Regions from separate parts of the Streptomyces coeruleofuscus genome, predicted to be linked through region 1. Evidence: predicted binding sites of a transcription regulator. Region 1 holds the regulator's gene; the other holds the start of a gene.

Region 1 (15,308 bases):
GCCCTGGAGATCCGGCACCCGGCGATCGTCCGCCACCTCGCCACCACCTTCGACCGATTGTGGCGCCTGGCGACCCCCATGTACCCCGAGGCTGTCCCCCCGCCCTCCAGCAATGGCATCACCCCCCGCCAACGCGCCATAGCCGCCCTCCTCACCGAAGGCCACACCGACGCCGTCATCGCAGACCGGCTCGGCATGAACATCCGCACGGCCCGCGTCCACATCGCCAAGCTCGCCGCGACGCTGGGCAGCCAGAGCAGGGCCCAACTGGGCTATCTCATCGGGCAGTCCGGGATTCTTGACCAGGAAGGCTGAGGGTCGGGGAGGCAGCCGGCCGCGGAGGGCCGTCCAGGCCCACCTGGGCGATCCGCACACCCAACTGCGTACGGCTCGCCGCCCCCAGCGTCTCCGACAGCCGGGCGATGTGCGCCCGGCACGTCCGCACGCTTATCCCGAGCCGTTCCGCGATCACCGCGTCCTGGTGTCCCTCCGCCAGCAGCGCGGCGATGGACTGCTCGCGGTGGGAGATGCCCTCGATGCCGGTGTCGGGGAGCGGGGCGGTCAGCGGGATGGCCAGGCGCCAGAGCCGCTCGAACACCGTGACCAGGTACTCGACGATCGCCGGGTGCCGTAGCTCCAGGGCCATCGTGCGGTCGGTGTTGGCGGGGATGAAGGCCACCGTCCGGTCGAAGAGGATCAGCCGGTCGATCACCTCGTCCAGCGTGCGCGCCTCCACCGCGTCGCCCATCAGCTCCAGATAGTTCAGCAGCCCCTGCCCGTGCCGGGCGACATGCGTGTACAGGTCCCGCATCCGCACGCCACGGCCGCGCAGCGTCAGCGCCCGGTGCAGCCCCTCGGAGAGTTCCGCCTCGCGCCGGATGCCGCCGGGCTGCACCGTGAGCACCTCGGTCGTGCACGCCTGGGTCGCCTCGTCCATCGCGGCCTGGATCCGGGCGAGGCCGTCCAGCACCCGGATCGCCGAGCCCTCGCCCGCCGACGGGGCCTGCTGCACCTGACGCCCCAGCCCGGCGTACCACTCGAACGCCGCCACGGCCGAACCCACCCGCCGCTGGCTCGCGCTGACCTCGTCGTACATCCCGCGCAGCAGCCGGGTCATGACCTCCTGCGGGGAGGTCGGCACCAGCCAGTCCATGTCGTCGGGGTCCGGGTGCAGCAGGGCGAGTTCCAGCAGGCAGGGCACCGGATCCGCGTCCCGGCGCGCCACGCGGCCCCGCCGTACGGCCCGGGAGTACACACGATCCCCCGCCTCGCACAGTCGGTCAGCACCGTGAGGATGCTCCTCCGCCCCGTGCCCGGCCATCGCCCATCCCACCCCCGGTTTCGCCGTCCTTCGCAGCGCAACTATGCGCGGACGGGACCTGCTCCGCAACACGGCTCCCCGCGCCGCCCTCGCCGGAAACCACCGGTACACACCGGTATTTCCGCGCCTCAGCTCGTCGCGTTGCAGCAAATGGCCGGGGGGTGACCGAATCCCGCCGGAGGTCAGCCGGATCGCTCCGGTGCCGACCGGATCACTCCGGGGGTGAGGCGGAGGACTCCAAGGGGGCGGAAGACGGCGAACGGCGTGGTTACTTCAGGCCGATGGCCTCGCAAGCCGCCTCATACTTCGCCGTGCAGATGTCCGACAGCTTGTAGACGTCGTCGGCGACGACCGTGTCCTTGATGTTGGACTTCGTCAGGGCGACCACCGGCACGAGCTGGGCGGGGATGCCCTTGTGGGTGGGGCTGTCGACCTTGTCGCGGGTGAGGGCGGCGAACTGGATGTCGCGGCCCTGGACCCTGGCCACGGCCATCTCCGCGGCGTTCTCGGCCTCCTGCGGGTACGACTTGTACACGCTCATGTACTGCTCGCCGGCGATGATCCGCTGCACCGCCGGGAGCTCCGCGTCCTGGCCGGTGATCGGCGGCAGGTCGGTCACGCCCGCGGCCTCCAGCGCCTTGACGATGCCGCCGGCCATGCCGTCGTTGGCGGAGTACACCGCGTCGATGTTGTCCTTGCCGATCTTCTCGATCGCCTCGGCCATGTTGGCCTGCGCGTTCTCCGGCTTCCAGTCCTTGGTGTCGAAGGACTGGGCGATCGTCACCTTGCCGTTCAGCTCGGACATCGCACCGGCCTTGAACTGCTTGGCGTTCGGGTCCGTCGACGAGCCGTTCATCATGACGATCTTGTCGGCGAGGCTCGCCTTCTCGCCGATGGCCTCCAGCAGGGTGCGTCCCTGGACCTCGCCGACCAGTTCGTTGTCGAAGGAGATGTACGCGTCGATCGGGCCCTCGGCGAGCCGGTCGTAGGCGATGACCGGGATGCCGGCGTCCTTGGCCTTCGTCACTCCGTCGGCGATGGCGTGCGAGTCGACGGCGTCCAGCAGGATCACGTCGACCCGGTCGTCGATCATCTGCTGCAACTGGTCGGCCTGCTTGTCGGCGCTCGCCTCGGCGTTGGCGTACTCGACGCGGCCCCGGTCGTTGGTGAGGGACTCGACCTTCCTCTTGATGATGGGGTAGTCGAAGTTCTCGTACCGCGTGTTCGCCTTCTCCGGGAGCAGCAGGCCCACCGTGATGTCGTTGCCCTTCGTCGGGCTCGCGTCGTCACTGCTCCCGGTCGCGTTGAGCACGCCGCAGCCGGCGAGCGTGACGGACATCGCGGCCGCGGCCACGGATATGGAGATACGACGACGCATGCGGAGCTCACTTCGCGTGTGATTCGGACGTGGGCACACTTTGTGGCCCATGTGACTGAAAAGCCAACGCGGACGCGCCCCTCAGCGTCAAGCGGAACCACTTAACGAGATGACAACACCACGCTCCGCAGCAGTTGTGAAGACTCTGCGGAATCACCTCCAAGTGACTTGCATCATTCGGTCATCCACAGGAGGACCAGCGAAATCACCCAAGACATACGAAAAGGGCCGGGAGTGTCCTCCCGGCCCTTTTCGCAGGCGTACGCGCGTCAGTCCGACTGCTGCTGCCGCTTCGGCCGCCACACGACCAGCGCGCTGGTCTGCTGGACCTCCTGGTACGGCACCAGATCGCGGCGGTACGACGCGTGCACCGCCGCCTCGCGCTGCCGCATGGCCGCCGCCGCGCCGTCGAGCGCGTCCTCCAGCTCGGCCACCCGGGCCTGGAGCGCGGCGACCTGGTTCTCCAGTTCGATGATGCGCTTGATACCCGCCAGGTTGATGCCCTCGTCCTGCGACAACTGCTGGACGGTGCGCAGCAGTTGGATGTCCCGGGCCGAGTAGCGGCGGCCCCGGCCCGCGGTGCGGTCCGGAGACACCAGCCCCAGGCGGTCGTACTGGCGCAGGGTCTGCGGGTGCAGGCCGGACAGCTGGGCCGCCACCGAGATGACGTAGACCGGGGTCTCCTCGGTCAGTTCATACGGGTTGCGTCGACGACCGTCCATCTGACTCATGCTCCCTTCGCGGCCTGGAACAGCTCCGCCCGCGGATCCTCACCCGCGGTCGCCTCGCGATACGCCTCGAGCGCGTCACGAGCCTTCCCCGTCAGGTCCTTCGGGACACTCACCTCGACGGTGACCAGAAGGTCGCCGCGGGTGCCGTCCTTGCGGACCGCGCCCTTGCCCCGAGCGCGCATCGTACGGCCGTTCGGCGTGCCCGGGGGCAGCTTCAGCGTGACGGGCGGGCCGCCCAGCGTCGGCACCCGGACCTCGCCGCCGAGGGCCGCCTCGGCGAAGGTCACCGGGACGGTGACGGTGAGGTTGTCGTCCTTGCGGCCGAACACCGGGTGGGAGTCGACGTGCACGACCACGTACAGATCGCCCGCCGGGCCGCCGCGCTCGCCCGGCGCTCCCTTGCCGCGCAGCCGGATCCGCTGGCCGTCGCTGACGCCGGCGGGGATGCGCACCTGCATGGTCCGCGAGGACTTGGCCCGGCCGCTGCCCTTGCAGACCTCGCAGGCGTTCTCCGCGATCAGGCCGCGGCCCTTGCAGTCCGGGCAGGGGTCGGTGAGGGAGAAGCCACCGCCGCTGCCCCGGGCGACCTGCCCGGTGCCGACGCAGGTCGGACACACCCGCGGTGTGCCGTTCTTGTCGCCGGTGCCGGAACAGGCCTTGCAGGGCGACTGCGAGGACATCCGCAGCGGGACGGTCGCGCCCTCGATCGCCTCCGTGAAGCTCAGCGTGACCTCGGACTCGATGTCCTGGCCGCGCCGGGGGTGCGTGCGCGTCCCCGGGCCCGCGCCGCCACGGTTGAACAGGCCCCCGAAGACGTCACCGAGTCCACCGCCGAAACCGCCGGCTCCCTGGCCGCCGCCCGGGGCGCCTCCGAAGAGGTCGCCCAGGTCGAAGTTGAAGGAGCCGCCGCCCGCGCCGGGCCCCGGGCGGAAGCCGCCGTTGCCGAAGAGGGCGCGTGCCTCGTCGTACTCCTTGCGCTTCTTGGGATCGCCGAGGATGTCATTGGCCTCGGAGATCTCCTTGAAGCGCTCCTCCGCCTTGACGTTGCCCTTGTTGGCGTCCGGGTGGAACTCGCGGGCGAGCTTCCGGTACGCCTTCTTGATCTCGGCCTCGGTGGCGTCCTTGGGGACGCCGAGGACCTTGTAGTAGTCCTTCTCGATGAAGTCCTTGGTGCTCATCCTCGACGCCCCTCCTTCCCTTCGTCCGCTATGACGTCAGCCCTCTTCCGGGCCACCGCTCTCCTTGTCGTCGGCTTCGGCGGTCTCGTCCGCCTTGACCGTCTGCGCCCCCGGCTGGGGCTCGGCCACCGCCACCCGCGCGGGGCGGATGGTGCGCTCGCCGATCCGGTACCCGGGCTGCAGGATCGCGACGCACGTCGTCTCGGTGACGTCGGGTGCGTAGCTGTGCATCAGGGCTTCGTGGATCGTCGGGTCGAAGGGCTCGCCCTCCTTGCCGAACTGCTGGAGGCCCATCTTGGCCGCCGTGCTCTCCAGCGACTCGGCGACGGACTTGAAGCCGCCGACCAGTTCGCCGTGTTCACGCGCGCGGCCGATGTCGTCGAGCACGGGCAGGAGCTCGGTCAGGAGGTTCGCGATGGCGATCTCCTTGACCGCGATCCGGTCACGCTCGACCCGGCGGCGGTAGTTCTGGAACTCGGCCTGGAGGCGCTGGAGGTCCGCCGTGCGCTCGTTGAGCGCCGTGCGGGCCTGGTCCAGCTGGGCCACCAGAGCCACGTCCTGGCCCGTGTCCCCGGCCGGGGCCGCCCCCTCCTCCGTCGAGGGGGAGTCGGCGGCCTTCGGCTCGGCGTCGTCGGAGGTGGCGCCGGAAGGGACGTCGGGCTGCTGCTCGTCGAAGCCCGGGGTCTCCTCCGTCACGCGGCACCATCCTTCCGGTCCTCGTCCACGATCTCGGCGTCGACCACGTCGTCGTCGGCCTTCGCGTCACCGGCACCGGCGGCACCCGCGCCGGCTCCGTCGGAGTCGCCGCCGGCGGCCTGCGCGGCGTTGGCGTCGGCGTACATGGCCTGGCCGAGCTTCTGCGAGACGGCCGCGACCTTCTCCGTGGCGGTGCGGATCTCGGCCGTGTCCTCGCCCTTGAGCTTCTCCTTCAGCTCACCGACGGCTTCCTCGACCTCGGTCTTGATGTCGCCGGGGACCTTGTCCTCGTTGTCCTTGAGGAACTTCTCCGTCTGGTAGACGAGCTGCTCGCCCTGGTTGCGGGACTCGGCGGCCTCGCGGCGCTTGTGGTCCTCCTCCGCGTACTGCTCGGCCTCCTGGCGCATGCGGTCGACCTCGTCCTTCGGCAGCGAGGAGCCGCCGGTGACGGTCATCTTCTGCTCCTTGCCCGTGCCCAGGTCCTTCGCGGTCACGTGCATGATGCCGTTGGCGTCGATGTCGAAGGAGACCTCGATCTGCGGGACGCCGCGCGGCGCCGGGGGCAGACCGGTCAGCTCGAACATCCCGAGCTTCTTGTTGTACGCCGCGATCTCGCGCTCGCCCTGGTAGACCTGGATCTGCACGGACGGCTGGTTGTCCTCGGCCGTCGTGAAGATCTCGGACCGCTTGGTCGGGATCGTGGTGTTGCGCTCGATGAGCTTGGTCATGATGCCGCCCTTGGTCTCGATGCCGAGGGACAGCGGGGTGACGTCGAGGAGCAGGACGTCCTTGACCTCGCCCTTGAGGACACCGGCCTGGAGGGCGGCGCCGATGGCGACGACCTCGTCCGGGTTGACGCCCTTGTTGGCGTCCTTGCCGCCGGTCAGCTCCTTGACGAGCTCGGCGACGGCGGGCATACGGGTCGAGCCGCCGACGAGGACGACGTGGTCGATCTCGCTGATGGAGATGCCGGCGTCCTTGATGACGTTGTGGAACGGCGTCTTGCAGCGCTCCAGCAGGTCCGCGGTCAGCTGCTGGAACTGGGCGCGGGTGAGCTTCTCGTCGAGGTGCAGGGGGCCCTCGGCGGAAGCGGTGATGTAGGGCAGGTTGATCGAGGTCTCGGTGGACGAGGACAGCTCGATCTTCGCCTTCTCGGCGGCCTCGCGCAGACGCTGGAGGGCCATCTTGTCCTTGCCCAGGTCCACGCCGTGGCCGGACTGGAACTGCTGGACCAGGTAGTCGACGATGCGCTGGTCCCAGTCGTCACCACCGAGGTGGTTGTCACCGTTGGTGGCCTTCACCTCGACGACGCCGTCGCCGATCTCCAGCAGCGAGACGTCGAACGTACCGCCACCGAGGTCGAAGACCAGGATGGTCTGGTCGTCCTTGTCGAGGCCGTACGCCAGCGCGGCCGCGGTGGGCTCGTTGACGATGCGCAGCACGTTCAGACCGGCGATCTCGCCGGCCTCCTTCGTGGCCTGGCGCTCGGAGTCGTTGAAGTACGCCGGGACGGTGATGACCGCGTCGGTCACCTTCTCGCCCAGGTAGGACTCGGCGTCACGCTTCAGCTTCTGGAGCACGAAGGCGCTGATCTGCTGCGGGTTGAAGGGCTTCCCGTCCAGCTCGATCTTCCAGTCGGTGCCCATGTGCCGCTTGACCGAGCGAATGGTCCGGTCCACGTTGGTGACCGCCTGACGCTTGGCCACCTCTCCGACGAGCACCTCACCGTTCTTGGCGAAGGCGACGACGGACGGCGTGGTCCTGGCGCCCTCGGCGTTGGTGATGACGGTGGGCTCGCCGCCCTCCAGAACGCTGACGACGGAGTTAGTCGTGCCCAGGTCGATGCCGACCGCACGTGCCATGGTTGATCCTCCAGCTGACTTGAGTGGAACGGACTCAAGTGTGCACGACGGCTCCCCACCGGTCAACAGAGCTGAGTCGACCTGGCTCAAGTCTTATCCGTTCCTTACACGCAACGACGCTCTCACCTGCGGCGATACGGTGCGTCGATCGGCGTAGACAGGAACACGGGAGAGGGCGAACACGGCCACGACAGCCACTCCGGCCACCCACCACAGGGCGTCGCCACCGACCCGGCCGGCATGCGCGAGTACCCCGACGAGCACACCGGAGACCGCCCCGGCCCCCAGCAGCAGAGTGACTCCGGGCACGGTGAGCCCGAGCCGCCGCAGCCGGTGCGCGAGATGATCCGGCCCGCTCCGGAGAACCGCCCTGGCGCCCAACCGCCGCGACAGCAGCACCAGTACGGCGTCGGCACACACCACGGCGGTCAGCGCGAAGAGCACCCCGGCACTTTCCGCGACGCCGAACCCGGCCCGGACGTGCACGGCGGCCACGGCGATCACGAACCCCGCGGACATGGACCCGCAACTGCCCAGCGCCACGCGCGCGGGGTGCCAGTTGTGCAGCAGGAACCCGGTCAGCGCGGCGGCCAGCACGCTCATCAGCGCCGCGATCCCGTCCATCACGTCCACGGCGGCACAGGCCGCGACCCCGAAGGCGGCGACGACCCCGACCGCCCCCGCGAGCCCGTCGGCGTGGTCGAGCCCCCGGAAGGCGAAGGTCACCCCCACGACCCACAGGACCCCGAGCAGCCCGGTGCCCACCCCCGCCTCCGCGTACGGCACGACACACGCGGCCGCCACGCCCGTACCGGCGACGAGCACCCGCCGCCTCAGCCGCCACACGTCGTCGACGAGCCCGAGCAGGGCGACGACGCCGCCGGCGACGAGCAGCCCGCGGATCCCGCTCCCGGCCGATGCCCAGTCCTTGACGCCCACGACCGCCCCGGCGACCACCACCACGGCCACACCCCCGGACAACGGCACCTCCCGCTGCCGCCGCCGGTCGAGGATGCCGAGGCGCAGGGCGGGGATCCGGAGGAGGGCCGCGAGCAGGGCGGTGAGGAGGAGGGCGGTGGCGGCGGCAGCGATCCCATAGAGCACGGATATAAGTTAGGCGTCATTATGACAATTCGGTACGAATAACACGGCGGGATCGCGATGCGGATCCGGGCGGTTCCTGAGGCAACCCTCAGCGATTCAGATCACTGCCCACCCGGCTACAGTGCGGCGGAAGATAGGGGTAGTCTCAGACGGACTGCATAAGTTACCGCTTAGTAATCTCGGGGAACCCTCGATAACGACAGGTTCCCCCGACAGACCCTCGCAGGCCCGAGGAGCCCCCATGCAACTCGCCGCGATCATCGTGTCGCTGGTCTTGACCGTGGTCGGCGTCGCGCTGCTCGCACGCGCGATCGGCCAGTTCGTCCGGTACTTCAAGCTGGGCCAGCCCGTGCCCGCCGGTACCCGGACCGACAACCCCTACCAGCGCAGCGTGACCCTGGTGAAGGAGTTCCTCGGCCACACGCGCATGAACCGGTGGGGCATCGTCGGCATCGCCCACTGGTTCGTGGCGATCGGCTTCCTGACGCTGCCGCCGACGATCATCACCGCGTACGGCCAGCTGTTCCAGGCCGACTGGACGCTGCCGGTGCTCGGCGGCTTCCTCCCCTACGAGCTCTACATCGAGTTCATCGCGGCCATGACGACGCTCGGCATCGCCACGCTGATGGTGATCCGCCTGCTGAACCTGCCGTCACGGCCGGGCCGCAAGTCCCGCTTCGCCGGCTCGAAGATGGGCCAGGCGTACTTCGTCGAGTACGTCATCCTCACGATCGGCCTGGCCATCTACGTCCTGCGGGGCCTGGAGGGCGCGCTCCACCACGTGGACCACTACGAGGCCGCGTACTTCGCCTCGTACCCGCTGGTCCTGGCCTTCAAGGGCCTGAGCGTGGCGGCGCTTCAGAACCTCGTCTACTTCTTCGCGATGATCAAGCTGGGCACGACCATGATCTGGATGATCACGGTCAGCCTGAACACCAACATGGGTGTCGCCTGGCACCGCTTCCTGGCCTTCCCGAACATCTGGTTCAAGCGCGAGGCGACGGGCGAGACGGCGCTGGGCGCCCTCCAGCCGATGACCTCCGGCGGCAAGCCGATCGACTTCACCGACCCGGGCGACGACGACGTCTTCGGTGTCTCCCAGGTCGAGCAGTTCTCCTGGAAGGGCCTGCTGGACTTCTCCACGTGCACCGAGTGCGGCCGCTGCCAGTCGCAGTGCCCGGCGTGGAACACGGGCAAGCCCCTCTCCCCCAAGCTGCTGATCATGTCGCTGCGCGACCACGCGCACGCCAAGGCGCCGTACCTGCTGGCCGGCGGCGGCAAGACCATGGAGGGCGAGGAGAAGGCGTCCGAGGAGCAGCTGGCCGGTGTGCCCGCCGCTGCCCTGGCGGAGGCCGAGCGCCCCCTGGTCGGCACGCTGGAGGACAACGGCGTCATCGACCCGGACGTCCTGTGGTCCTGCACCACCTGCGGTGCCTGCGTCGAGCAGTGCCCGGTGGACATCGAGCACGTCGACCACATCGTCGACATGCGCCGCTACCAGGTGATGATCGAGTCCGCGTTCCCGTCCGAGGCGGGCACGATGCTCAAGAACCTGGAGAAGAAGGGCAACCCCTGGGGCCTGGCGAAGAAGCAGCGCCTGGAGTGGCTCAAGGAGGTCGACTTCGAGGTCCCGGTCGTCGGCAAGGACATCGAGGACCTGTCCGAGGTCGAGTACCTGTACTGGGTCGGCTGCGCGGGCGCCCTGGAGGACCGCGCGAAGAAGACCACGAAGGCCTTCGCGGAGCTGCTCCACATCGCGGGCGTCAAGTTCGCGATCATGGGCGGCGACGAGAAGTGCACCGGTGACTCCGCCCGGCGTCTCGGCAACGAGCCCCTGTTCCAGGAGCTCGGCATGGAGAACGTCATGGCGCTGAACATGGCGTTCGGCGAGGAGATGGACGACGAGGGCAAGGTGACGCCCGAGTCGGCGAAGCCGAAGTCCTCGAAGAAGATCGTCGCCACCTGCCCGCACTGCCTCAACACGCTGGGCAACGAGTACCCGCAGCTCGGCGGCGACTACGAGGTCATCCACCACACGCAGTTGCTCCAGCACCTGGTGGACGAGGGCAAGCTCATCCCGGTCACCCCGGTCGAGGGCATCATCACCTACCACGACCCTTGCTACCTGGGCCGCCACAACAAGATCTACACGCCCCCGCGCGAGATCATCGCCAGCGTCCCCGGCATCCGCAACGAGGAGATGCACCGCCACAAGGAGCGGGGCTTCTGCTGTGGCGCGGGTGGCGCGCGGATGTGGATGGAGGAGCGGATCGGCAAGCGCATCAACAACGAGCGTGTCGACGAGGCGCTGTCGGTGAACCCCGACATCGTGTCGACGGCGTGCCCGTTCTGCCTCGTGATGCTCACGGACTCCGTCAACGGCAAGAAGAACGACGGCAAGGCCAAGGAGTCCATCCAGGTGGTGGATGTGGCTCAGCTGCTGCTGGACTCGGTGAAGACGCCGGTGTCCGACGAGAGCGAGGGCGACGACGGGGGCGAGCCCCCGGCGGGGACGGCGGACTCCGCGAGTGCGCCGGAGCCGGAGCCGGTCAAGTAGGCGGTTGCTGCGGGTAGTTCTTGACGCCCCCTGTCCGAGTCATCGGGCGGGGGGCGTCGGCGTTCCACGGCTGCCGCTGCCGCTGCCGTACGGGTGGCACGGGCAGCCACAGCGGGGCTGGAGCAGGATGCCGAGGGCGAAGGGGAGGGGCAGGTCGCGGGTCTGCCGGCAGTCGGTGTGCAGCTCCTGGTAGCCGGGGCGGGCGGCGAGGGTGCACTCGGGTGACGCGGGAGTCCGGTCGGTGGCGGGCGTCATGGGGCGAGACGCTCCTCGTCGTACCTCTGCCCTCGGCTTTCCGCGACACGGAGGATGTCCCGCAGGGCCTCGGCCAGCCGCTCGGCGAGGAAGCGGAGTTGTGCCTCGGTGGCGTCGCGGAGCAGGTCGTCGGCGTGGGCGAGGAGCTGGGCACCCATGTCGAGCTGGGTCGCTTCGATGATGTCGGCCAGACGGGATACGCGTCCGCCCCCGTCGTCGGTGATCAGAAAGCACGGCTTGGCTTCTGGGCTGCTCCAGGGCAGGAGCCGCAGCGTGCGACGCGGGTCGGTGTTCATCAGGCGGCCTCGGCAGCGTCGGGGTCGCCCGCTTCACTGCACTGCTGCCACTGCTCGTGGGCGACGAGGTAGGGGCGCACGGTCACCGTCGAGGTGCCGTCGAGGAACGTGTCCGAACGGTAAGGGCTGCGGTGGGCGGGGAGCGGGGGGTACCGCAGAGACGTAGTGCCGGAGCAGGGCTCATGTAACGGGTGCTGGAGGGCCTGGCAGGGCTGACGCGAAAGGCCGGCCCAAGCGACGAGACGGCGAAGCAGCTCGGTCATGGAGAAACCTTATCGCTATTCGCGAAAGGCGGCAAGGTGGAGATCGGGACCGCCATGAACCCTTGGCCACCAAGTCGCTTACCGTGTAAAGCAGCAAGGTGTTTGCCGACGTCGGCCGCGGGAGGACATCGTGAGCGCGAGCAGGTGGATCAGCACTTCGATGCCGTATCTGACGCCGCGCGAGCAGGAACAGGGCGACGCCTGGAGCACGGACGCGGCCGCCAAGGGTCGACGTGGTTCCCAGCGCATCATCCATGCCGGAGAGGCGCCCGCTCCGGCTGAGGTTGCACTGCTGCTCGGGGTTCAGCAAGGAGAACCGGTCGTCGTACGCCGCCGCCTGATCCTCCTCGACGACGAGCCGAACGAACTGACCGACACCTACTACCCCGCCGCCATTGCCCGGGGCACGCCCCTTGCCGGAACGGCCAAGATCCGGGGCGGAGCTGTCACCCTGCTCGCCGAGCTGGGACATGTCGGCGCACTGGTCAGAGAGGACGTCACGGCCGGCCTGCCGGTTGAAGAGGAGCAAGAGGCCCTGCGACTCGCCGAGACGGACCCTGTTCTGCGCCTCACCAGGCTGACCCTGGACCGCGAAGACCGACCGATCCAGGTCGACCGTATGGTGATGCCCGCCCAGCGCCAGCAGTTGCGCTACGAGATCAGAATCGGATGACCGTGCCAAAGGCCGAACCGGAAGCCCACGACCGCCGCTCGCTGCACGAACGGATCGCTGCCGACCTGCGCGACGACATCATGAGCGGCGAACTGCCGTCGGGCGCGAACCTGCCCTCCACCGCGCAGCTCAGAAGCCGCTTCGACGCCTCCAACGCAACGATCCAGAAGGCCCTCCAACTTCTCAAGGACGAGGGTCTGGTGGTCGGACGCGCAGGTGCGGCGGTAACGGTCCGCGAGCACAGGCAGCGGACGATGCGTCCTGCCACGTCCCTCACACCGGCGGCACCCGGCGAGTCATATCCCTGGCTCACCGAGGCGGCCAAGCACGGCACGGACGCCCGTATCAACCTCCTCGACGTGACGGAGACGAACCCGCCCGCGGACATCCGAACGGCTCTCGGCCTCCGGGACGAGGACACGGCGGTACTGCGCAGCCAACTGCTGCTGATCGACGACGAACCGGCCGAACTCGTGAAGTCCTACTACCCGTTGGACATCGCCCGGGATACGCCTCTGACGGACCACCAGCGCATCAAGGGCGGAACGGCCACCTTGCTCCGGCAACTGGGCCAGACACCCCACCACTGCGTGGACCGCGTTTCGGCCCGAGTCCCCACCCAGGAGCAGTTCGAGGCCCTACGCCTCCCCGGCAGCCTGCCGGTCCTGTGCACGCTGAGGGTCGTCTACGCGGCAGACGGACGCCCGATCGAGGCGACATCGATGGTGAAGGCGGGACATCTCTACGAGTTGCAGTACGAGTTCGTGCCGGAGGCCTCGGGTGACCGCGCAGAACGCTGACGACAAGAAACCCTTCCTGTACGTCGTCGTGTGCGCGGCCTGAGTCGCCGGTGATGTCGGCAAGCTGATTACTCACGCACAGGAACGGCAATGGGACGTAGGCGTCATCGCCACTCCTCAAGGCCTCGGCTTCCTGGAGGCCATCGACATTTTGGAGCCGAGGCTTACTCAGGGGGCTCGCTGAGACTCCGCTTTCTTCCGTGAGTACGACCTTCTCGCCCGGACGCACTATGAATCCAGACGTAACCGGCGACGAGCCCGCCGATCACGATCACCTCGAAGACCACATCCACCAAGCGGTCCCCGAGGGAAACCAGCAGCAGTCCGAACAGTCCAGCAGCGAGCACCGCGCCGAAGGATGCCGCCAACTGGTGCCGCGCCGTCCAGCCGTGCCGCATCCAGCGGGCCACGATCACCGCGGCGGCGATGGCGACCAGCACGGCCGCGAGCACCCACCATACGAACGGTATGCCGCCACCGATGAATGCCATCAGGTGGAAGGCGAACCAGACCAGTCCGAAGCCAAACCCCGTCCACCCGGCACGCACCGTCCCAGGCAGCCGCCGCGGTACACGCGGTGTGTCTCGGGCCCGGCAGCGCGACGCGGCACCGATCAGCGATCCCACGATCGCGAGCACCGCGCCGATCTCGACGACGGAAAGGCGGAAATCCGACCGCAGGAGAGAAATCAGCGCGAAGAGCGCCGTACCGAGGGCGAACACCCCACCGAAGACCGGCAGTTTCCGTGGCGACAACCACGGGGACCCGCTCTCCCGGGGGAACAGGATGTGCACCACGCCAATGGGAATGAGCACGCTCCAGACGACGTGGTACCCGCACACGAGCACAGCCCAGAACCAGTTCACCCCGGCGGCGCGGCCGTACATCGTCTCGCCGTCCATACCCTGCGGATTGAAGATCGTCTGGAGGGCGAGGCCTTCCTCGATCAGCGCGTAGGCGACACCGAGCAGAACCATCCCCCACCCGTTGAGCCGCAGGCGCTGCGCGATCTCGCGCACCAGGACGACACCGGCGCCGTAGAAGCACAGGATCGAGACCACCCGCAAGGGCTCCACGAAATAGCTCAGGCGCAACGCCGCGCCCACCACCTCGCCCAGCAGGGGAGCCATGAGAAACAGCGTCACCACCGGGGCCACCCGGTGCCGACGGCCACCCGAGCTGACCTGGTCGGCATCCGTGGCGGTCGGTGGATCGGGTGGCGTCTTCATTCCCACGCTCCTGGTCCTCTGTTTCACCTGCCGGCCGCCATCCCCGTCAATGCGCACCAGCAGCCGTGCCGGACGGCACCCAGGCGGCGGCGCTACGTAGGCGCTGACGAGCCGTCATGGGCTGCGATGACTCCCTCTCGCCCACTTGACGGACGTTCATATCCGCGAGTCTGTCGCTGCCCAGGACGGCCGGTAATCCGCCGATGGTCGACTCCACGGCGACCAAAGTCTGTGGAGTTCTTGCAAGGAAGCGCGGCCGGTCAGCCGGCCAGCCCGTCAGCCGACAGGCCGGTGCGGCGCGAGCGCGCCCGAGCCCGCCCCCCGAGGACCATGCCGAACAGCCCCAGCGCGAGGGCGAAGGCGGATCCGACCACGCCGTTCCCGGTGCCGGGGCCGCCGTCGGCGATGGCCAGCGCCACCCCCGCGAGGATCATGCCGGTCAGCCCAAGCGCCATGGCCACGACGGCAGCGGTTCGCCCGCTGCCGGTGCCGGTGCCGACACGTCCCTTGGCGCGGGCCAGCGCCAGCGCGCCGATGGCCACGCCGGCCAGCGCCACCAGATCGGCCACGATGGACGGACCTCGCCCTTGGACGCCGTACCCCTCGGCGGCGGTCACGAGCTGGATCGACATCGTCAGGGCTTCCGGGGAGTTCATGTCGCTCTCCTCTTTCACGCGGTTTCGGTTCCGGGATTCGGATACGTCCCGATCGTGTCCGCCGGCCCCGCCGCCGGTCGTCCCGCAGGCGCAGACACTTCGCGCTGCCGCCCACGCCGCAGGCTCCTGCCGCGGATGCGGCAGGATCCGCGCGGATACCGCGAGCGCGGTAGCCGGCCGCTCGTCCGCGAGCGGGACTCGCCCGCGGCGGCACCTGGCTAAGGTGCGCGCATGGACAAAGGACGGTTCGGCGTCCCGGCCGCGGTCAGGGACTGGGCGATCGCCCTCGGCGTGGCGGCCCTGCTGCTG
Region 2 (15,308 bases), on a different contig from region 1:
GTCTGCCGACGGCGTGGCTGACCGCGTACCGGATGCTGTTCACCAACGCGGGCGTCCGGCCCGGCGACTCGGTGCTCGTGCAGGGCGCGGGGGGCGGTGTCGCCACGGCCGCCATCGTGCTGGGGAAGGCCGCCGGGCTCCGGGTCTTCGCCACGAGCCGGGACGAGGCCAAGCGGAAGCGGGCAGTGGAGCTGGGGGCCGTGGAGGCCCTGGAGTCGGGGGCGCGGCTGCCGCAGCGGGTCGACGCCGTGATCGAGACCGTCGGGGCCGCCACCTGGTCGCACTCCGTGAAGTCGCTGAAGCCCGGCGGCACACTGGTGATCTCCGGTGCCACCAGTGGTGACCGGCCCTCGCATGCCGAACTGACCCGGATCTTCTTCCTGGAGCTCAAGGTCGTCGGATCCACGATGGGCACCAAGGACGAGCTGGAGGACCTGCTCGCGTTCTGTGCCGCCACCGGTGTGCGGCCGGTCATCGACGAGGTGCTGCCGATGGGCCGCGCGCGGGAGGGCTTCGAACGGCTGGCGTCCGGTGAGCAGTTCGGGAAGGTCGTGCTCACCAACCCGTAGTCACCCCTGCATGTGCTGACGGCCGGTCCGGGTTCGGGCCGGCCGTTTGGTGTGTCAACTGGGGTTGACGAAGGTGGGGTGTCAACGTAGGTTGACGTCATGACCGAAGCAACCGATCTGGCCGAGCGTGCGGGCGACCGTGATCCACGGGTCGGCCTGCGGGCCGTCGCCGCCCTGCGCAGGCTGCTGGAGCAGCTGGAAGCCGTACAGGTGCGCAACGCGCGCAACCAGGGCTGGTCGTGGCAGGAGATCGCCACCGAACTCGGTGTGAGCAGGCAGGCCGTGCACAAGAAGTACGGGAGGCATTGATGTTCGAGCGGTTCACGAAGGACGCCCGGAGCGTGGTCAAGGGCGCGTTCGAGTATGTGGAGGGCGGTGGTGGCGGGCAGGTCGTGGAGCCGGAGCATCTGCTGCTCGCGTTGCTCGACCGGGAGGGCAGCCGTGGCTCGTTCGCGCTCGCCGCTCTCGGGCTCGCTGAGCGGAGGGAGTCCGTGCGGGAGGCGCTGGGCGCGGCCCGGCGGCGGGCCGGACTGTCGCAGGCCGAGGCCGACGCGCTCGCCGGGCTCGGGATCGATGTGGAGGAGATCGTCGCCCGGGTGGAGGAGGTGCACGGCGTCGGTGCCATGGCCGGTGACCGGAAGGACAAGGGGTGGTGGTCGGGGCGGGCCTCCTTCGGGCGCGGCGCCAAGGACGTCCTGGAGCGCTCCTTGCGGGCCGCCCTCGCCCAGCGGGACCGGCACATCGGCGACGAGCACATCCTGCTGGCCCTGACCATGCGCCCAGGCGTGCCGGCCGAGGTCCTCGCCGACCACGGGGTGACGTACGAGTCCCTGGTACGGGTGCTGTACGGGGGCGGCGAGGCCAAGGCCGGGTGACGGGTGCCCGGACGTCTACTTCTTCGGGGTGCGCAGCAGTGCTCCTATGTGGGCCGCCGCCGTCGACAGGTGGCGGCGGGCGTCGCGCAGTTGGTCGGGCGTGACGCCGTGGTCCCGGGCCGCGTCGCGGATGTCGTCCCGGAATCGGTCGAGCAGGCGGTCCAGGTCGCGGGCGGGGTCGCCGGTGGAGTCCGCGGCGTCCTCATGGGCCCAGGTTGGTTCGTAGCCGGCCGGGAAGTCCTCGGGGGTCTGTGAGGGCGTCGGCTGCGAGGCCGGCTTGCCGGTGCCGGTCCAGTCGAAGCCGAAGTCCTTGCCGTAGTCCTTGCCGAACTCGCCGACCTCCTTGGCCAGTTCGCTCAGGCCCTCACGCAGTCCCGTGGGCCAGTCGCCGCGGGCGAAGTGGTCCTGGACCTGCTCCTGAACCCGGCGGGCGATGCGCTGCACCTGCTCCTGGGCCTGGGCGCGGGCCTGTTCCTGGGCCTCCTTGGCCTGGCGGCGGGCGCGCAGGGCGTCCTCACGGGCGCGGCGGCTCTCGTCCTTGGCGCGGCGGGCCTGCTCCTTCCACTCCTGCCTGGCGCGCCGCATCTCCTCCTTGGCGACGCGCCAGGCTTCCTTGTCGCCGTACTGCCCGAAGTCCCCGAAGGGGGCGTCCTCCGCGCCACGGGGCTTGGTGCCGGTCTCCCGGCGGGCCTCGCTCGCCGCGGCGCGCACCTCGCGGCGCAGGTCGCCGGCGGCCCCGCGCACGTCGGCGCGGATCTCCGCAGCCAGTTCCGCTACCGACTCCCGGATCTCCAGCTCCAGGTCGGCCAGTTCGCCGCTGCGGTCGGCCAGTTCGGCGCGGCCCGCGTCCGTGATCGAGTACACCTTGCGGCCGCCCTCCGTGGTGTGGGTGACCAGGCCCTCGGCCTCCAGCTTGGCCAGGCGCGGGTAGACCGTGCCCGCCGACGGTGCGTACAGCCCCTGGAAGCGCTCTTCGAGGAGGCGGATCACCTCGTAGCCGTGACGGGGGGCCTCGTCCAGCAGCTTCAGCAGGTAGAGGCGGAGGCGGCCGTGGGCGAAGACGGGGGGCATGTCAGAGCACCTTCTTGTCGGTCGTGCCGTCGGCCGGGACACCGGCGTCGGCGGCGCCCCGGTCGGAGACGGAATTGTCTCCCGACCGGGCCGGCGGGTCGTCCTGCGGGTCGGCCGGCGAGCTGCCGGTGCCCGGCCGGGTGTCCCACGGTTCGTCGGGCTCGTCCTCCCTGGAGGGGCGGCGCAGCAGGGCGATCGAGCCGGAGACCGTGGTGGCTCGCAGCTTGCCGTTGCCCGCGCCCAGACGGCCCGTGATCTTGTGGGCGCCCCACTGGCCGTGCACCCGCAGATCGCCGAAGGCGTTGGAGATCGCGCCGCTCGCCGTGTTGGCCTCGACCTCCGCGTCCGCCGGGTCCGGCAGCCGGATCGCGATCTCGCCCGAGACGCTGGTCAGGCGTACGTCCGTCGGGCCGCCCGGGTCGAGGTCGACGATCATGGAGCCGCTGACCGAGTCGGCCCGCACGGAGGAGCCGGAACCCTCGACCACCGTGAGGTCGCCCGAGACGGAGTTGAACCGGAGGTCGCCGGTCACGTCCTGGGCCTCCACGCTCCCGGAGACCGTGTCGGCGCGGACCGGGCCGGAAAGCGCCACGAGGGCCGTGTCGCCCGTGACGCCCTTCACCACCGCCGGTCCCTCCATCCCGGAGATCACGGCTGCCGCGCCGACCACCCCCACCTGCACCCGGGTGGAGGCCGGGACGGCCAGGGAGACCACCGCGCTGCGGCGCCAGCCCTTGCGGTCCAGCCACTTGAGGAAGCCCTTCCAGGGCAGGTCCTCGTAGGCCACCGTGAGGGTCCCGTCCTGCTGGGTCACCACCAGGGGCGGACCCTCGATCTCGGAGACCTCCAGGCGGGCGGAACCTTCGTCCGTGCCCACCACGTTCACCGTTCCGTTGACGAGACGCACGTGAAGCTCGGTCACGGGCTCGTCGAAGGTGAGTTTCCTCGGCTCCGTGACAGACCACTCGGACATGGGCAGACCTCCCGACACGACGCGCCATATCGCGTCTTCCGAGAATCACGATATATCGTGGTCCAGGAAAGTCAAGACACCCTTCCGGGGACCTCAGGACGCGCAAAAGTACTCAAAGAGGTCTGATTCGCCCTAGCGTGTGACCATGCCGACGGAAGCCGACCGCACCGGTCCAGCCCCCGGGGCGCTGCTGTTGTGCCGGGCGGTGCCCGGGGCCGTCGCCCCCGTCGCCCACCTGCTGCGGGAACGGATGCAGCTCACCCGGGCGGGCGACGAATGGAGCGTTCTCGTCCCCGAGGGCGGGCCCTGGCGGGACGCGGGCGAGCCCGTCGACCGTGTGGTCACCGGCTGGGCCACGGCCCTCGCCGTCGGCGCGCCCTGGCCCGTTCTCGCCCTGTGGTGGGACGTCGACCACGCGGGCTTCACGCTCGCTTCCGGTTTCCGCCGCCCGGTTGGCTTCGTCTGGCTCGCGAGCGGTGTCCCGGTGGGGGAGGAGGAGGCGATGCGCACCTTCGCCGCGCGCGTGGGCCTCGACCCCGTCCTGGACCTCCAGACCCTCGACCAGCTGACGAAGGCCGACTCCGCGGCCGACGCCCGCACCCGTCTGCGCGGCCTGCTGGCGGTCCTCGCGCGCGTGGGCGTCTCACTGCCCCCGGAACTCGCTCCCGGCGAGCCCGCGGACCGCCTCCGGGAAGCCGCAGCACTCCAGCCGGACAGCCTCCCGGTCGAATGGCCGGGGTGGCGCGAGGCGGTCGCCGAACGCGACACCGTCGACCACAGCCGCCTCGGCCCCTGGATGCCCTGGACCGGCGGCCCCAGTGCCCGCGCCCTGGCCCTCGCCCAGATGGCGGCGGGTGTCCCGCTCATCGCCTGGGGGCTACGGCGCCCCAGCGGCGGCTGGGGGTGGGCCACGGCCGGAGCGCTGCTCCTGGCTCATGGCGCACTGGGCCTGGCGTACGCCGTCACGCACCCGCGCGACTGACCGCCCGGGAGCGTCCTACTCCTCGTCCTCGTCGTCCAGCCGCGCCAGCCACGTGGCCAGCCGCTCCACCGGCACCTCGAAGTCGGGGTTGAGATCGACGAACGTCCGCAACTGCTCGGCCAGCCACTCGAAGGAGACCTCCTCCTCGCCGCGCCGCTTCTCCAGTTCCTCGATGCCACGGTCCGTGAAGTACATGCCGTCAAGTTTATGTGCGCGCAAACGGCCGGGCCGCACCCCCGAAGCGGGGATGCGGCCCGGTCACGTGGAACGCGCGAGGGCGCTTACGCGTCGAACACCTCACGCACCAGCTGCTCCTGCTCGGCCTGGTGCCGCTTCGCGGAACCCACCGCCGGGGACGAGCTGTGCGGGCGCGAGATGCGGCGCAGGCGCTCGCCGTGCGGGACGTCCGCGCCGACCGCGAGGTCCAGGTGGTCGATCAGGTTGAGCGCGATGAACGGCCAGGAACCCTGGTTCGCCGGCTCCTCCTGGGCCCACAGGTACTTCTCGGCGTTCGGGTACTTCTTGATCTCCGCCTGGAGCTCGGCACCCGGCAGCGGGTACAGGCGCTCGATGCGGATGATCGCCGTGTCCGTGACGCCGCGCTTCTGACGCTCGGCCTCCAGGTCGTAGTAGACCTTGCCGGCGCAGAAGACGACCTTCTTGACCGCGGCCGCGTCCACCGACGCGTCGCCGATGACCGGCTGGAACTGGCCGGTCGTGAACTCGTCCGCCTTCGAGGCCGCCGCCTTCAGACGCAGCATCGACTTCGGAGTGAAGACCACCAGCGGCTTGTGGTGCGGGTTGTGCACCTGCCACCGCAGGAGGTGGAAGTAGTTCGACGGCGACGTCGGCATGGCGACCGTCATGTTGTTCTGGGCGCACATCTGGAGGAAGCGCTCCGGGCGGGCGGACGAGTGGTCCGGGCCCTGGCCCTCGTAGCCGTGCGGGAGGAGCAGGACCACACCGGAGGTCTGGGCCCACTTCTGCTCGGCCGACGAGATGAACTCGTCCACGACCGTCTGCGCGCCGTTGACGAAGTCGCCGAACTGCGCCTCCCACATCACGAGCGCCTCGGGGCGGGCCAGCGAGTAGCCGTACTCGAAGCCCATCGCCGCGTACTCGGAGAGGAGGGAGTTGTAGACGTTCAGACGCGCCTGGTCCTCGGAGAGGTACTGCAGCGGCGTGTACTCGTCGCCCGTGCTGCGGTCGATGATGACCGCGTGGCGCTGGCCGAACGTACCGCGCTGCGAGTCCTGGCCGGCCAGGCGGACCGGGACGCCCTCCAGCAGGAGGGAGCCGACCGCGAGGGTCTCGCCCATGCCCCAGTCGATCGTGCCGTCCTCGACCATCGACGCCCGGCGCTGGAGCTGCGGCAGCAGGCGCGGGTGGACGGTGATGTGGTCGGGGATGTTGACCTGGGACTCGGCGATCCGCTTGACGACCTCCGTGGTCACCGCGGTGTTCACGGCGACCGGGAACTCGGCCTGCGGGTCGGTGGGCTCCGCGGCGGCCGGCTGCGAGGTGGCCTCGCGGACCTCCGTGAAGACCTTCTCCAGCTGGCCCTGGTAGTCCTGGAGCGCCTGCTCGGCCTCTTCCAGGGTGATGTCACCGCGGCCGATGAGGGACTCGGTGTAGAGCTTGCGCACCGAGCGCTTCTTGTCGATCAGGTCGTACATCAGCGGCTGGGTGAAGGCCGGGTTGTCCGACTCGTTGTGACCGCGGCGGCGGTAGCAGATGAGGTCGATCACCACGTCCTTGTTGAACGCCTGGCGGAACTCGAAGGCCAGCCGGGCCACCCGGACCACGGCCTCCGGGTCGTCGCCGTTCACGTGGAAGATCGGGGCCTCGATCATGCGGGCCACGTCCGTCGCGTACATGGAGGAACGCGAGGACTCGGGGGCCGCGGTGAAGCCGACCTGGTTGTTGATGACGATGTGGACCGTGCCGCCGGTGCGGTAGCCGCGCAGCTGCGACATGTTCAGGGTCTCGGCCACCACGCCCTGGCCCGCGAAGGCCGCGTCGCCGTGGATCGCCACCGGCAGGACCGTGAAGTCCGTGCCGCCCTTGCCGATGATGTCCTGCTTGGCGCGGGAGACGCCCTCCAGGACCGGGTCCACCGCCTCCAGGTGCGAGGGGTTCGCGACCAGGCTGACCTTGATCTGCTCGCCGTCGAGGCCCGTGAAGGTGCCCTCGGCGCCCAGGTGGTACTTCACGTCGCCGGAGCCGTGCATCGACTTCGGGTCGAGGTTGCCCTCGAACTCGCGGAAGATCTGGGCGTACGACTTGCCGACGATGTTGGCCAGGACGTTCAGACGGCCGCGGTGGGCCATGCCGACGACGACCTCGTCCAGGCGGGACTCCGCAGCGCTGTCGAGGACCGCGTCCAGCAGCGGGATGACGGACTCGCCGCCCTCCAGGGAGAAGCGCTTCTGGCCGACGTACTTCGTCTGGAGGAACGTCTCGAAGGCCTCGGCGGCGTTCAGGCGGCGCAGGATGCGCAGCTGCTCCTCGCGCTCCGGCTTGGTGTGCGGGCGCTCCACACGGTCCTGGATCCACTTGCGCTGCTTCGGGTCCTGGATGTGCATGAACTCGATGCCGGTGGTGCGGCAGTACGAGTCGCGCAGGACGCCGAGGATGTCGCGCAGCTTCATCATCGACTTGCCGGCGAAGCCGCCGACGGCGAACTCGCGCTCCAGGTCCCAGAGCGTGAGGCCGTGCTCGGTGATGTCCAGGTCGGGGTGCTTGCGCTGCTGGTACTCCAGCGGGTCGGTGTCGGCCATGACGTGGCCGCGGACCCGGTAGGAGTGGATCAGCTCGAAGACGCGGGCGGCCTTCGTGACGTCGTCGTCGTGGCTGGCGTCGATGTCCTTGAGCCAGCGGACCGGCTCGTAGGGGATGCGCAGCGCCTCGAAGATCTCGTCGTAGAAGTTGTTCTCGCCGAGCAGGAGGTTCGCGACCTGGCGCAGGAACTCGCCGGAGGCGGCACCCTGGATCACCCGGTGGTCGTAGGTCGACGTGAGCGTCATGACCTTCGAGATGCCGAGCTTGTTCAGGGTGTCCTGGGAGGTGCCCTGGAACTCCGCCGGGTAGTCCATGGAGCCGACGCCCATGATCACGGACTGGCCGGGCATCAGACGCGGCACCGAGTGGACCGTGCCGAGGCCGCCGGGGTTGGTCAGGGAGACCGTGACCCCGGAGAAGTCGTCCATCGTCAGCTTGCCGTCGCGGGCGCGGCGGACGATGTCCTCGTAGGCCTGCCAGAACTCGAAGAAGTTCAGCGTCTCGGCCTTCTTGATCGCCGCGACGACCAGCTGGCGGTCGCCGTTCGGCTTGACCAGGTCGATGGCGAGACCGAGGTTGACGTGCTCCGGCTTGACCAGGGTCGGCTTGCCGTCCACCTTCGCGAACGCGTAGTTCATCGCCGGCATCGCCTTGATGGCCTGGACCATCGCGTAGCCGATGAGGTGCGTGAAGGAGATCTTCCCGCCACGCGCCCGCTTGAGGTGGTTGTTGATGACGATGCGGTTGTCGAACAGCAGCTTCACCGGGACCGCGCGCACGGACGTGGCCGTGGGCAGCTCCAGGGAGGCGTCCATGTTCTTCGCGACCGCGGCGGCGGGGCCGCGCAGCACGACCTGCTCGGGGCCCGCGGGGGCTTCACCGGCGGGTGCGGCCTTGGGCTTCGCGGCGGCCGGCTTGGCGGCCGGGGCGGCCTTCGCCGGAGCGGGAGCCTGAGCCGGGGCCTGCGCGGCGGGCTTCGCCGGAGCGGGAGCCGGCGCGGCGGCCGCGGGCTGCTGGGCCGCCGGGGCGGCGGCCGCGGGCTGGGCGGGGGCGGCCTGGGCCGCCGGCTGAGCGGTGGTGGTCCCCGCGGCCCCCGCGGCCGCGGTACCCGCCGGAGCCGAGGCGGCAGCCGCCCCCGGCTTGTAGTCGGCGAAGAAGTCCCACCAGGCTCGGTCTACCGAATTCGGGTCCTGGAGGTACTGCTGATAGATCTCGTCGACGAGCCACTCATTGGCACCGAACGACGCGGCAGGGTTCTTCCCCGCTTGGTCGGTGTCGGTCGAGATGCTCGAGTTACTGGGGGACTGTGGCGACACGGCGGCAACCGCCCTCTTCCGCTTCACAAGATGATGGACAGCGGGAATCAAGGCTACGCCCCTGGGACCGGGTAGGTCAGGTCGGGCCCGTTCAACGTCGCGCAAGTCACATCTCGGAGCGTGTTTCGGGGCTCGAAATGGCGGGAAACAAACGCGGTTCCGCTTAAAGAGGGAAGGGTCGAGCCGGGCCTCATGCGCCGACGGCGCGGGCCTGTGCCTGATCACACGTGTCTGTCAGCGCGGACGCCCGTGGATCTTGTGGCTCCGCTTCGAACTTTACGTCAACTTGGCAGAGATGGAAGTCCCGGAAGGGTGACAAGAATCCGGCAACCTCGCTTGGATTCAGCCACTCCGATGCGCCCGCCGTGCAGATCCACCGCCCAGCGGGCGATGGCCAGGCCGAGGCCCGTGCCGCCGTCGCTGCCAGGACCCTGCGACCGCTTGGCGTTGCCGCGGTTGAACCGCTCGAAGACGCGGTGCCACTCGGACTTCGGAATGCCGGGGCCCTCGTCCAGGACCTCAAGCTCCAGCGACTCCGGCAGCGAGCCGCGCCGCGCCTTGACCGTCACACGGCCGTGCGGCGGACTGTGCTTGACGGCGTTGTCGATGAGGTTGGCCACCACCTGGTGGATGCGCTCCGGGTCGGCGTGCGCGGTCAACTCCGGCGGGTGGACGTCGAGGTGCAGATGGACGTCCGTACGGGTGTGACTGCCCGAGCCGGTGGCGATGCCCGCGCGCACGGAGGCGACCATGTTGGCCTCCTTCAGCACGCCGGACAGATACGGCCACACCTCGAACCGCCGCTGTTTCAGCGGTACGACGCCGTTGTCCAGACGGGACAGGTCCAGCAGCGTCTCCACCAGCCGGCCGAGCCGCTCGGTCTGCTTCAGGGCCGTGCGCATCGTCTCCGGGTCGGCCTGTGTGACGCCGTCGACGATGTTCTCCAGCACCGCGCGCAGTCCAGCGATGGGGGTGCGCAGCTCGTGCGAGACGTTCGCCACCAGCTCCTTGCGCTGGCGGTCCTGGGCCTCCAGCTCGTCGGCCATGGCGTTGATCGTCACGGCCAGATCGCCCAGTTCGTCACGGCGGTTCTCCCGCACCCGGCGGGTGTAGTCGCCCTGCGAGATGGAACGGGCCACCGCCGTCATCTCGTCCAGCGGCGCGGTGAGCGAATGGGCCACGAACTGCGTAATGAGCAGTGTGGCGATCATCGAGAAGACCGTGATGAAGCGCAGCTCCGTCTTCGTGTGCACCGCGATCACCGACAGGCCTGTCGTGATCAGCACCGAGATGACGACCAGCGCGCCCAGCTTGGTCTTGATCGAGAACGGGCTCACCCCGCCCCAGGGTTCCGGATCCCCGGGGCCTCTCCGTGCTCCCGGCCCGCCGCTCATGGCGTCGGGGTCTCCAGGGCGTAGCCCACGCCGTGCACCGTACGGATCCGCTCGGCGCCGATCTTCCGGCGCAGTGCCTTGATGTGGCTGTCGACAGTCCGGGTGCCGGAGGCGTCCGCCCAGTCCCAGACCTCGGCGAGCAGCTGCTCGCGCGAGAGCACCGCGCGCGGGGTGTTCGCCAGGCACACGAGGAGATCGAACTCGGTGGGCGTGAGGTGAACATCCTCACTCCGCACCCGGACCCGGCGCTGCGCGTGGTCGATCTCCAGCTCGCCGAGGCGCAGGATGCCGCTGCGCGGCGTCGCGGCGGCCAGCGCGGCCCGCTCCACGCGGCGCAGCAGCACGTGCACGCGTGCCGCCAGCTCCCGCATCGAGAACGGCTTCGTCATGTAGTCGTCGGCACCGACGCCGAGCCCGACCAGCATGTCCGTCTCGTCGTCGCGCGCGGTGAGCATCAGCACCGGCACCGGCCGGGCGGCCTGCACGCGCCGGCAGACCTCCAGACCGTCGAAGCCGGGCAGCATGATGTCGAGGATCAGCAGGTCGGGCTGCCATGCCTCGGCCGTGTCGACGGCGGCCGGACCGTCACCGGCTGTTTGCACGAGGAATCCCTCGGCTCGCAGGCGGGTCGCGATGGCGTCCACGATCGTGGCGTCGTCCTCGACGACGAGAACCCGGCGCTGTGCGCCCGGTGTAGCCGTCGCCGAACCGTTGTGGGAGGTGTGTGTCTGCTCCATCGCCCGCCCCTGGGGTGTGCTTTCCGGAATCAGTGGGGTGATTCCTCGGTCTGCGCATGGTTGCGATTGACGCTTGAATGATCGGCGTCAGGGGAGCAGCGTACGGGGAGTCAGCACACCTTTGCTATCCAGGGCTGATGCCGAGGTGCACGACGTCCGGAACGCCCCGGGCAACCGGGATCTCTTCGGTACGCACCTGTTGGAACCCGACATTCCGCAGGGTTTCTTCGAATTCCGGAGAGGGCTGGGCGGACCAGACGGCGAGTACCCCGCCGGGCCTCAACACCCGTGCGCAGCTTGCCAGTCCGGCTTCTCCGTAGAGACTTTCGTTGCCCTCCGTGACGGTCCAGCCGGGTCCGTTGTCGATGTCGAGGCACAGGGCGTCGTACGTGGCGGATGTCTCATTGACGTAGGCCACGAGATCGGCTTCGACGATTTTCGTGCGGGGATCGGCGAGGGCCTCGCCGGAGAACGCGGACAGCGGGCCGCCGAGATGCCACTCGACGACGGCGTGCTCGCGTTCCACGACCGTGATCCCTCCCCAGCGCGGATCCGCCGCCGCGTGGGCGAGGGAGAAACCGACGCCGAGTCCGCCGATCAGCACGTCCGGGCGGTCCCGGCCGGCCAGGGCGTCCAGGGCCGCGTCGACCAGCCGCCGCTCCGAGCGGCCGTCGGAGGTGTCCATCAGGAAACAGCCGTTCGCGATGATCTCCAGCCGGTCGTCGTGCCGTCGCAGTACGACCTCGCCGTGCGGGCCCTCGCGACGGTCCAGCACCTGGGGGATGTCGTTCGAGGTGGGCATCCCAGCATCCTGGCAGGTGGGGGGTGTCCGGCGCCAAGAATTACGGAGCGGTCGGCGGGGGACGCGGTGGGCCGCTGTCAGGTTGCTGTGAATCGGCTCTCGCGTGGCGCCCGTCACAGACAGGGAGCGGAGGTGCGCGAAGTGTGGGGCGTGACGGAAGGAGCGCCCGCAGTGGATCGCACCGCGCCGGCCGACGAGACGGCCACGCCGACGCCGACGGGCGCGCCCGTTCCCGAGATGCCGGGGCTGCTCGACGGGGTGCCGCGGCAGCGGGCCGGCGGCCGAGGGCCATGCGGGACCGTGGACCCGGGCGGACGAGAGCCCACCGCAGTGGAGAAGCCCCGGCCTCGACTCCGGGCACCGCGACCGTGGCGGCTGCTCCCGACTCCCACGGGTACGCCGTTCACCTTCGGGTACGCGATCGTCCTCTGCGTCACCTCGCTGTTCTCCGCGTACGCGGACCCCGCCCTGGTGCACGCCCTGCTCCAGGGTTCCAGTACGGATGTGGCGCACCTGGTGCGGACGCCGGAGCTGGTGCTGGTCGGCAGCGCGCTGTGGCTCGCGGGCGGGGTGGCCTCGCCGTTCGCGATCGGGTTCGTGCTCGTGCTGACCGCGCTGGAGCGGCGGATCGGCGGTCTGCGCACGGCCGGTGTCTTCCTGCTCGGGCACGTCCTCGCCACCCTGGCGACCGAGGTCCCGGTCGGGCTCGCGGTGCTGGCCGGTCAGCTCCCCGGAAGTTCGCTGCACCGCCTCGACTACGGCGTCAGCTTCGGCGTCGCCGCCGGCACCGGCGCCCTGGCCGGACTGCTGCCGCCCTGGCTGCGCGTGCCGCTGCTGGCCGGCTTCGGCGGGATGCTGCTCCAGGACCTGCTGGCCTTCACCGACCCGATGACCGACTGGGGGCACCTGATCGCCCTGGCCATCGGTGTCGCGACCTGGCCGGTGGTCCGGCGGTGGCAGGCGAGGGGCCCCGGTTCCCCCGGACCGGCCCGGGGCTGACGGCGGGGCCGTTCAGGTCCGCGGGCCGTGTTTCGCGCTGGTGAGCACGGCCACCACCTGCCAGCCGAGTGCCTCGTAGAGCCCCCGTCCCGCGGGCGTACCGGCGAGGACACCGGTCCGTGCGCCCTGCCGGACGGCGGTCACCTGCAACGTCCGCATGACGAGGCTGCCGAGTCCCTTGCGGCGATGCTCCGGTGCCGTCTCGATCTGGTCGGCCACGGCGGTGCTGCCGGTCGGGGTGATCTGACCGCGCGCCGCGAGCGAACCGTCCGGGGCGGCCACCATCACGCGCGTCACTCCGCCGCGCGACCAGCTCCGCAGCCGGTAGCCGTCGGGCACGTCCGGAAGGTCCCCCTGGGTCAGCGGGACCGTCATCAGGTAGCCGGGCTCGGGGTCGATCCACCAGGTGTCGTCCAGCCAGCCGGCGACCACGGACGGGTCCCGGAACGCCTTCAGCCACACCCCGGCCCCGGTCACCGCGCCGGCGACCTTGCGGACGGTCGCCTCGTCGAGGTCGTCGCCGGTCGCGCCGAACACGTGCCGAGTGACGTGCCCGTACATCCCCACGTCGATCGTGCAGCCCCACGGCTCGGGCACGGGCGGAGCCGCCCCGCGCGACACGACCCACCCGTCCACCCATGCCTGCACGGTCTCGTCCATGCCGCCCCCTGGTAATAGGCACTCACCGGATTGATCTGTTACTCCGCTGACTCTACGGCCCCGATCGCCCCTGGCGTCACGGTCGATCGCTCACAGCGAACGGCGAGTGGGGAACATCCGGCGGCTCCCGTGCATTGAGTCGGCATAGCTCAACTTGACTGCCGAAGGGGAGATCATGGCTTCGACGTCCACACCGCTCACCCTGCCCGTGCTGCCGCTCGACGACGAGGTCGTCCTGCCCGGGATGGTGGTCCCGCTGGACCTGAGCGACTCCGAGGTCCGTGCCGCGGTGGAGGCCGCCCAGGCCGCTGCTCGGACAACGCCCGGAAAGCCCCGGGTACTCCTGGTGCCGCGCATCGACGGCACGTACGCCGGCACCGGTGTCCTCGGCACCGTCGAGCAGGTGGGCCGGCTGGCCGACGGCGACCCGGGCGCGCTGATCCGCGGCCGGGGCCGGGTGAGGATCGGTGCGGGGACCACGGGTCCCGGCGCGGCCCTCTGGGTCGAGGGCACCCGCGTCGACGAATCCGTCCCGGAGCCGCTGCCCGGGCAGGTCGCCGAACTGGTCAAGGAGTACAAGGCCCTCGCCACCGCCTGGCTGCGCAAGCGCGGGGCCTGGCAGGTCGTCGACCGGGTCCAGGCCATCGACGACGTCTCGGCGCTCGCCGACAACTCCGGCTACTCGCCGTTCCTGACCACCGATCAGAAGGTCGAGCTGCTGGAGACCGCCGACCCGGTGGCCCGGCTGAAGCTCGCCACCCAGCAGCTGCGCGACCACCTCGCCGAGCAGGACGTGGCCGAGTCCATCGCCAAGGACGTCCAGGAAGGCGTCGACAAGCAACAGCGCGAGTTCCTGCTGCGGCGTCAGCTCGAAGCGGTTCGCAAGGAGCTGCGCGAGCTGAACGGCGAACAGGAGGGCGAGGAGTCCGACGACTACCGCGCCCGTGTGGAGGCCGCCGACCTGCCCGAGAAGGTCCGCGAGGCCGCGCTCAAGGAGGTCGACAAGCTGGAGCGGTCCTCCGACCAGTCGCCCGAGGGCTCGTGGATCCGCACCTGGCTCGACACGGTCCTGGAGATGCCGTGGAGCGAGCGAACCGAGGACGCCTACGACATCCAGGGCGCCCAGGCCGTCCTCGACGCCGAGCACTCCGGCCTTCAGGACGTGAAGGAGCGGATCACCGAGTACCTGGCGGTGCGCAAGCGGCGTACCGACCGGGGGCTGGGCGTGGTCGGCGGGCGGCGCGGCGGTGCCGTGCTCGCGCTCGTGGGGCCGCCCGGCGTCGGCAAGACCAGCCTGGGCGAGTCCGTCGCCCACGCGATGGGGCGCAAGTTCGTGCGCGTCGCCCTCGGCGGCGTCCGCGACGAGGCCGAGATCCGCGGTCACCGGCGTACGTACGTCGGTGCCCTGCCCGGCCGGATCGTCCGCGCCATCAAGGAGGCCGGGTCGATGAACCCGGTCGTGCTGCTCGACGAGATCGACAAGGTGGGCTCGGACTTCCGGGGCGACCCGGCCGCGGCCCTGCTCGAAGTGCTCGACCCGGCGCAGAACCACACCTTCCGGGACCACTACCTGGAGGTCGAGCTGGACCTGTCGGACGTGGTCTTCCTCGCGACCGCCAACGTCCTGGAGGCCATCCCGGAGGCCCTGGCCGACCGGATGGAGATCGTCCGCCTGGACGGCTACACCGAGGACGAGAAGGTCGTCATCGCCCGCGACCACCTGCTCCCGCGCCAGCTGGAGCGGGCCGGGCTCGACAAGGACGAGGTGGCCATCGACGAGGGCGCCCTGCGCAAGCTCGCCGGTGAGTACACCCGCGAGGCGGGCGTGCGCACCCTGGAGCGGTCGATCGCACGGCTGCTGCGCAAGGTCGCGGCCCAGCACGAACTGGGTGAGCGGCAGCTGCCGTTCACCGTCCGGGACGAGGACCTGCGCGGCCTGATCGGACGGCCCCACCACGTGCCCGAGTCCGCCCAGGACCCGGCCGAGCGCCGGACGTCCGTGCCGGGCGTGGCGACGGGCCTCGCGGTGACGGGCGCCGGTGGTGACGTGCTGTACGTCGAGGCGTCGCTGGCCGACCCGGAGACGGGCGCGGCGGGGCTGACCCTGACCGGTCAGCTGGGTGACGTGATGAAGGAGTCCGCGCAGATC

The links. The regulator HspR, encoded in region 1, represses chaperone genes until heat shock. The targets are predictions, from matches to a motif close to TTGAGNNNNNNNNNCTCAA.
Region 2: lon (endopeptidase La) is a predicted target of HspR. The motif match lies at 13,294-13,312, and genes of this name have one in related genera.

What each region holds. Positions count from the first base shown of each region.
Region 1 is NZ_BAAASE010000002.1:246,791-262,098, forward strand. Features, by position in the region: gene ABFX81_RS08205 (helix-turn-helix transcriptional regulator) at 1-315, shown strand, start outside; gene ABFX81_RS08210 (helix-turn-helix transcriptional regulator) at 278-1,321, opposite strand; gene ABFX81_RS08215 (sugar ABC transporter substrate-binding protein) at 1,590-2,699, opposite strand; gene ABFX81_RS08220 (heat shock protein transcriptional repressor HspR) at 2,969-3,421, opposite strand; gene dnaJ (molecular chaperone DnaJ) at 3,427-4,608, opposite strand; gene grpE (nucleotide exchange factor GrpE) at 4,645-5,304, opposite strand; gene dnaK (molecular chaperone DnaK) at 5,301-7,166, opposite strand; gene ABFX81_RS08240 (MraY family glycosyltransferase) at 7,260-8,270, opposite strand; gene ABFX81_RS08245 (heterodisulfide reductase-related iron-sulfur binding cluster) at 8,512-10,827, shown strand; gene ABFX81_RS08250 (hypothetical protein) at 10,867-11,082, opposite strand; gene ABFX81_RS08255 (hypothetical protein) at 11,079-11,378, opposite strand; gene ABFX81_RS08260 (UTRA domain-containing protein) at 11,772-12,314, shown strand; gene ABFX81_RS08265 (UTRA domain-containing protein) at 12,311-13,114, shown strand; partial or broken gene ABFX81_RS08270 (flavoprotein) at 13,095-13,253, shown strand; gene ABFX81_RS08275 (hypothetical protein) at 13,279-14,343, opposite strand; gene ABFX81_RS08280 (DUF6223 family protein) at 14,604-14,999, opposite strand; gene ABFX81_RS08285 (histidine kinase) at 15,231-15,308, shown strand, end outside.
Region 2 is NZ_BAAASE010000004.1:721,531-736,838, forward strand. Features, by position in the region: gene ABFX81_RS18665 (zinc-binding dehydrogenase) at 1-569, shown strand, start outside; gene ABFX81_RS18670 (HTH domain-containing protein) at 669-878, shown strand; gene ABFX81_RS18675 (Clp protease N-terminal domain-containing protein) at 878-1,444, shown strand; gene ABFX81_RS18680 (helix-turn-helix transcriptional regulator) at 1,460-2,515, opposite strand; gene ABFX81_RS18685 (DUF4097 family beta strand repeat-containing protein) at 2,517-3,488, opposite strand; gene ABFX81_RS18690 (hypothetical protein) at 3,634-4,470, shown strand; gene ABFX81_RS18695 (DUF6104 family protein) at 4,486-4,665, opposite strand; gene ABFX81_RS18700 (multifunctional oxoglutarate decarboxylase/oxoglutarate dehydrogenase thiamine pyrophosphate-binding subunit/dihydrolipoyllysine-residue succinyltransferase subunit) at 4,752-8,567, opposite strand; gene ABFX81_RS18705 (ATP-binding protein) at 8,849-9,961, opposite strand; gene ABFX81_RS18710 (response regulator transcription factor) at 9,958-10,698, opposite strand; gene ABFX81_RS18715 (spermidine synthase family protein) at 10,823-11,500, opposite strand; gene ABFX81_RS18720 (rhomboid-like protein) at 11,672-12,499, shown strand; gene ABFX81_RS18725 (GNAT family N-acetyltransferase) at 12,512-13,159, opposite strand; gene lon (endopeptidase La) at 13,335-15,308, shown strand, end outside.